2 linked regions of the Puniceibacterium sp. IMCC21224 genome follow. The protein of the gene in region 2 interacts with the protein of the main gene of each other region in a pairwise test. Links are inferred from orthologs where the notes say so. Each region holds a gene or a part of one and is shown on either strand. Other genes may lie near its edges. The genes, in order: mrdA and IMCC21224_RS11620.

Region 1 (3,319 bases), 1.6 Mb from region 2 along the record:
GTCCGGTCCAGCCGCCGGATCCCATCGCGATCTTGGCCTGAGTGATGTGATATCCCGCGCCCAAGGGATCGGAGTTCGGGTCCAGAAAGGTGTCGATGCGGCGGAACTGGTAGTCTTTGAGCATCTGCCAGTCGGTGCCGCGACTTTTGAACACGGTGGCGACAAAGCCGGTGCCTGCGGCGATCACGGCGGCGAAATAGCCCCAATGCACGCCGGCCAGAAACATCATCAGCCCACCGCCGATGACCAACAGGATTGCGGTGCCAAGGTCGGGCTGCGTCAGCACCAGTAAGGTCGGCGCAAAGATCAGGATCACCGGCAGGATCACCCAAAGGATGCGCGATGTCTTGTGAATCGGCAGCCAATCGTAATAGGCTGCCAGCAGCATCACCATGGTGATCTTCATCAGCTCGGACGGTTGCAGCCGCATAAATCCGAGGTCGATCCACCGTTGCGCGCCCATCCCGATCGAGCCGAAAAATTCGACCAACACCAGCAGGCCGATCGACACCAGATAGGCCACCACCGCCATGTTGCGCCAGAACCAGATCGGCACCATCGCGACCACAAACATCGCGGCCAGACCCAGGCCGTAGCGTCGCATTTGTGGTTCAGCCCAGGGAGTGAACGATCCGCCCGCGACTGAATAGAGCATGAGAAAGCCGACGCAGGCCACCGCGCTGAGCAACAGCACCAGCGGCCAGTTAAGATACAGCGCCTTGCGGATGCCTGCGGGGACCGTTTTGACGGTATATTCAAGATAGCTCATGCGCGGCCAGATCCGTCGGTTCGGGTCATCTGGCGTTCGTCGCGCAGTCGTTCCTGCTGCGCTTTGATCCGGCCATGGTCTCTGGACGGATAGGCGGACAGCGGTGGGTCCTCACCGTAGAGCGCCTGAAGAGTCACGTCGCGGTTGATCGGTGCCGCCGCGGAGGAGCCGCCGCCGCCATGTTCGACCACCACCGCCACTGCGATCTTGGGATTGTCGTAAGGGGCGAAATTCACGAACAACCCGTGATCGCGTCGGTTCCACGGCAGGTCGTTGTTGTTGATCACGCCGCGCGCCCGTTCTGCGGGGCTGATGTTGCGGACCTGGCTGGTGCCGCTTTTGCCCGCCATGCGGTAGGCCTCTTCGGTGATACGTGATCCGTAGCCGGTGCCGCGCCGGTTGTTGCTGACCGCGAACATGGCGCGGCGGATCTGGCGCAGGTGGTTTTCGTTTAACCCCAGGCTGTCCCCGCCGCGCGACGGCGTTTCGATCCCGTCGATGGATTTCACCAGACGCGGGGTGATGCTACGCCCGGTCGCCAGTCGGGCCGTCATCACCGCCAGTTGCAGCGGCGAGGTCAGCACAAAGCCCTGACCGATGGCGGTGTTTACAGTATCACCGATCACCCATCCCGCGCCGCGTTCGCGTTGCTTCCAGGCCTTGTCGGGCACCAAACCCGAGCTGACCGCTGACATCGGGATGTCATGTGCTTCGCCCAGACCCAACTGATGGCACATTGCCGCAATGTTTTCGATCCCCACCTTCAAGGCGAGGTCGTAGTAGTACACATCGCAGCTTTCGCGCAGGGATTGTTCCAGATTCATGTGGCCGTGGCCGGCGCGTTTCCAGCAGTGAAAGCGGCGGCCGCCAACCTCAAGATGGCCCGGGCACCAGACCGTTTCTTCGGGACCGATCACACCGGCCTCCATCGCCGCCATGGCTGTCACCATCTTGAAGGTAGAGCCGGGCGGATAGGCGTCCTGCACGGTTTTTGACGCCAGCGGCCTGCGGTCGTTGTCGTGCAGCACACCGTAATTGGCATACGAGATGCCGCGCACAAACAGATTGGGATCGTAGGACGGCGCAGAGACTGCGGCGCGAATGTCGCCGTGCTCAAGATCCATTACTACGACGCTGGCGCTTTCGGTGCCTAAACGGGCTTCGATGTAATCCTGAAGCTTGGTGTCCACCGTCAGTTGCAGATCGGCACCGGCTTCACCTTCGCGGCGGTCCAGTTCCCGCATGACGCGGCCGACGGCATTGACCTCGACCCGTTTGGCACCGGCACGGCCGCGCAAACGATCCTCGTATTTCGCCTCGACTCCGACTTTGCCGAACTGAAACCGCGGGATGCGCAGCACCGGGTCGGGATCCTCGTACAGCGCCAGATCGCTTTCTGAGACGGGATTCACATAGCCAACGACATGGGCGTACATTTTGCCCTGCGGGTAATGCCGCGACAGGCCGACCTCGGGGGTGACGCCGGGCAGGGCGGGGGCGTTGACCGCGACGCGGCTCACCGCTTCCCAGCTGACGCGATCTGCGACGGTGATCGGCAGGAATGGCGCGGACCGGGCCATCGAGGCCAGCGCGCGGTTCAATTCGTCCTCGTCAAGTTCAACCAGCGTCGAAAGGCGGGCAATCACCTCGTCGACATTTCCGGCGTCTTCGCGGACCATGGTGATGCGGTAGCTGGGTTCGTTTTCGGCGATGATGATGCCGTTGCGGTCAAAAATCTCGCCGCGTGCGGGGGGAATCACGCGGATGTTGATGCGATTCTCTTCGGCCAGCAGACGAAACTGATCTGCCTGTTCAACCTGCATGAATTGCATCCGGGCGGCCAGAACCCCGGAAAACCCCAGCTGCAGCCCACCCAGAATGATGCCGCGCCGGGTGATCCGGCGGACGCTTTCTGCGGAATCGCGTGGTGTGCGTCTCATAGCGAATGTCCCAGCCTGTCCACTTCACCAGGTGCCGAACGTCGGACCCCGAACACCAGATGTGACGATAGCACGATCAGCGGATAAACCGCGATGGTCGTGATCAACTGCATCAGCGACAGTGCGAATGTCCCCGGAGAGACAATCAGCACTAACAACACCAGACGATATATCAGGGTTATGATCAGCAGGCATCCCGCCACGGTGATCCATTCCAGCACAAAGGTGTTATCACGCTGACGCCGTTCACGGGATTTCAGCCACTCGGCCGCCATCACCACCAGCGCAGCCCAGAGTCCGGGTGGGCGGTGAAACACCAGATCCGTCAGCAAAATGACGCCCGCGACCAGCAACGCCGGAACATAATCTGGGCGCCGCAATGCCCAGGCAAAGCACAATGCCACGATCAGATCGGGCGGGGCCCAGCGACGTGGCATCGTCTCAAGTGGCAGCAAATGAAAGAAGATCACCAACAGACTGAGCGCCAGAAAGGCCGCGCGCATGCTCCAGATTCGGGTCAGGCTTTGGTCAACCATCGCCGACGCCCGCGGTTTCGTCGCTGGCCTCGGGGGGGGGCGTTACGGTCCCCAACGGGGCGTCAGGCATAATC
Region 2 (3,429 bases):
TCTCACCCATTTCGATAAGTTCGAGGTTGTCCGCCAGTTCCTGCTTGATCGAGGTATAGGTTTCCATCGCGTCGACCAGCATCTGCCGTTCACGCATCAGTTTCTGCGCCGCTTCGGGATCGTTCCACAGGTTAGGATCCTCAACCCGGGCGTTGAATTCCTCGAGCCGGTGCGGGGCGGTGTCCCAGTCCAGCCGCTGACGCAGCAGATCAAGCGATTTCTCGATCTTGTCGACATGGTTCTGAAGCTCTGCGCGCATGAGGGGGTCCTGTCAGTCCTGCTAAGGCCTGCCTGATACCAAGCCAGCGCGTCCGGGACAAGATCAGCCTTTTTGCAGACCTTTGCTCAGTACAGACCACCCGAACTGAGGGACCCAAAGCTGGCCTTGGGCCCGACCACAGCCTTTTTGCCTGAGGATGTGGTGACCTGCCGCGCGGTACCGCCATCTGGCTGGATGATGTCGAAATTACCACCCATGGCAAAGCCACCGTCGAACTGGATGCCAAAGATCGGCTCTTCGCCTTCGCGGAAACATTCGGACACCACATTGGCACCGCTGGCCCCATTGCCCAGACGGGCGCCGGTAAAGCGGTCGATATTGATGAACTGGCACGAGGTCGGGACCTTGAATTTGCCACCGCCGTATTTCTTGACCGCCTGCAGCATGAACTGCTGAAACACCGGGCCGCACATACCGCCACCTGATGCGCCGCGCCCCATGTTGCGTGGCTGATCGTAGCCGATATAGCAGCCCGCGACGATATTGCTGGTAAAGCCGACGAACCAGACATCCTTGGAATCGTTGGTGGTGCCGGTCTTACCTGCGGTTGGAACCGGCAGGTTGACAGTACGGCGGGCGGTCCCGCGTGAGACCACCCCTTCGAGCATGGAGGTCAGCTGATACGCGGTCACCGGGTCCATAACACGTTCGCGGTTGGACACGATGCGCGGACTGCGATCTGACGCGATGTTCAGATCGTCGCAATTCACGCAGTCGCGTTTGTCATGCCGGTAGACAGTGTTGCCGTAACGATCCTGCACCCGGTCAACCAGAGTGGGTTCCACCCGCTCACCGCCATTGGCGAACATCGCATAGGCCGCTACCATTTTGAAAATCGTCGTTTCCTCGGACCCCAGTGCATTGGCCAGCACCCGGCTCATGTGATCATACACGCCGAATTTCTCGGCATACCGCGCGACGGTGTCCATTCCGACCTCTTGGGCAAGGCGGATGGTCATCAGGTTGCGCGACTGTTCGATGCCGGTGCGCAACGGCGTTGGGCCGTAAAAGGTGTTCGACGCGTTCTTGGGACGCCACACACCCTGCGGCGTGTTGATCTCGATCGGGGCGTCCACCACGATGGTCGCCGGGCTATAGCCGCTGTCCAGTGCCGAAGCGTAAACAAAGGGTTTAAAGCTGGACCCCGGCTGACGTTTCGCCTGCGTTGCACGGTTGAACACCGAATGCTGATAGCTGAAACCGCCCTGCATCGCGATCACCCGGCCAGTGTTGACGTCCATCGCCATGAACCCGCCCTGCACCGCGGGCACCTGGCGCAACGTCCAGCGGATGAACGACCCGTCGCTGTCAGCGGTCATGCGGCGGACCAACACCACCTCGCCCACAGCCAGAAGGTCACCCGCGACCTGCGCTTTGCGCCCCAGCTTGCCAGTTGGCAAACGCTTGCGCGCCCATTGGACGTCCTTGGCGGGAATCCAGTGGCCATCCTGATCCTCGGCGACGTTTTCGATCCCGATACGGGCCTCGTTCGCACCAACTTCGAGGACAACTGCCGGATACCATTGGTTTTCGAGGTCGACATCGCGTGACACCGACACCGATCCCAACGCCTCGCGCCAGGCGGCTTCGGACCCCAGCTGGTCGACCGGGATCGTCTTGCCCGTGCCACGCCAGATGCCCAGACTGCGGTCATAGCTTTCAAGCGCGGTGCGCAGCGCCTTGGCCGCCTCGACCTGCATTTCGGGATCAATTGTGGCGCGGACCGAAAAACCGCCGGAAAAGAATTCGCCCTCACCGAAATCACGGCTCAACTGGCGGCGGATTTCGTCGGTGAAATAATCGCGCGGTGGCAGGCTGGCCTGGAACGGATCAAAGTCGCCGTTCTGAACCGATTCCAGTGGCGCTGCGACCTCCTGTTCGTAGACCGCTTGGGTGATATAACCATTCTCTTCCATCTCGCGCAGGACAAAGTCGCGGCGCTGGGTCACGCGTTCCTTGGCGCGAACCGGATGGAAATCGGACGGCGCCTTGGGCAGCGAGGCCAGAAACGCCGCCTCGTGCGGTGACAGGTCTGCCAGAGATTTATTGAAATAGGTCTGTGCGGCGGCCGTCACACCATACGAATTCTGGCCCAGAAAAATCTCGTTCAGGTACAGTTCAAGGATCTTGTCCTTGCTCAGCGTTTCCTCAAGCCGGGTGGCGAGGATGATTTCCTTGATCTTACGCTCGGCGCGCCGGTCGCCCGACAACAGAAAGTTCTTCATAACCTGCTGGGTGATGGTCGAGGCACCGCGCACATCGCGCCCGCGCGTGCGCACGGCGTCGATGGCCGCAGCCGCAATGCCGCGAAGGTCATAGCCCTGATGGGAATAGAAATTCTTGTCCTCGGCGCTGATGAACGCCTCTTTGACCAGATCCGGGATTTCGTTCGCCGGAGTGAACAGGCGGCGTTCCTGCGCGAATTCATCGATGATCCGGCCTTCGGTCGAATAGATCCGACTGATGGTCGGGGGCGTATATTGTGCCAGACTTTCGTGGCTGGGCAGATCGCGGCCATACATCCAGAAGACCGCCCCAATGGTCACAGCCACCATAAACAGGCCGAGCGTCAGCACACTGAAAATTGCTCCGAAAAAGGACAGGATAAATCTGGTCACGCGGCACGGCTCTCTGACTGGGTTGCACGGGGTGACTTATACCGCAGGCGCGCCCGCGTCAAAACACAACGTTGCGTGTGATGGCCGGTTCCTGCCACCGACCACTGCCCCCTATTGGCGCCGCAGTCGGGCCAGTGCCGCATCCTCGACCGCCCAGGCCTGAAGCCCGTCGCGAATACCCGCCGCCATGCCCGCCCGCCAGGCCGGATCACGCAAGTTTCTAAGATCCGCGCTCGTCGACAGAAACCCGAGTTCGATCAGGACCGACGGGATATCGGCCGCCTTGAGCACCGAAAACCCCGCCTGGCGCAGCGGATGTTTGTGCACCCGCCCCACCGCATTGCGGATACCGGCAAGCAGATGCCGCGCCATCGCATGCGACCGTGGGCTGTTGTCCAGCCGCGCCAGCGACATCAGCACATTGGCTACCCGGTCATCCGATCCGGACAGATCCAGCCCTGCGAGCAGATCGTCGCGGTCATGCCGTTCGGCCAGCGCCGCCGAGGCCGCGTCAGACGCCTCATCGGCCAG

The links.
Region 1: the proteins of IMCC21224_RS11620 (region 2) and mrdA interact in binary tests that used the Escherichia coli proteins (3 or more experiments, as listed by UniProt). The link is inferred for Puniceibacterium sp. IMCC21224 from one-to-one orthologs.

The regions. Positions count from the first base shown.
Region 1 is NZ_LDPY01000001.1:949,082-952,400, forward strand. The notes cover bases 238-3,237. They hold mrdA (penicillin-binding protein 2), read right to left. Parts: upstream 2,710-3,237; coding sequence 766-2,709; downstream 238-765. Other genes in these bases: rodA (rod shape-determining protein RodA), read right to left, coding at 238-769; IMCC21224_RS04395 (hypothetical protein), read right to left, coding at 2,706-3,237. Outside these bases: more of rodA, read right to left, coding at 1-237; more of IMCC21224_RS04395, read right to left, coding at 3,238-3,245; rod shape-determining protein MreC, read right to left, coding at 3,238-3,319. UniProt on the Escherichia coli protein: Catalyzes cross-linking of the peptidoglycan cell wall. Responsible for the determination of the rod shape of the cell. Is probably required for lateral peptidoglycan synthesis and maintenance of the correct diameter during lateral and centripetal growth.
Region 2 is NZ_LDPY01000001.1:2,520,924-2,524,352, forward strand. Bases 123-3,232 are described here. They hold IMCC21224_RS11620 (penicillin-binding protein 1A), read right to left. Parts: upstream 2,899-3,232; coding sequence 346-2,898; downstream 123-345. Other genes in these bases: prfB (peptide chain release factor 2), read right to left, coding at 123-259; IMCC21224_RS11625 (N-acetylmuramoyl-L-alanine amidase), read right to left, coding at 3,010-3,232. In the rest of the region: more of prfB, read right to left, coding at 1-122; more of IMCC21224_RS11625, read right to left, coding at 3,233-3,429. UniProt on the Escherichia coli protein: Cell wall formation. Synthesis of cross-linked peptidoglycan from the lipid intermediates.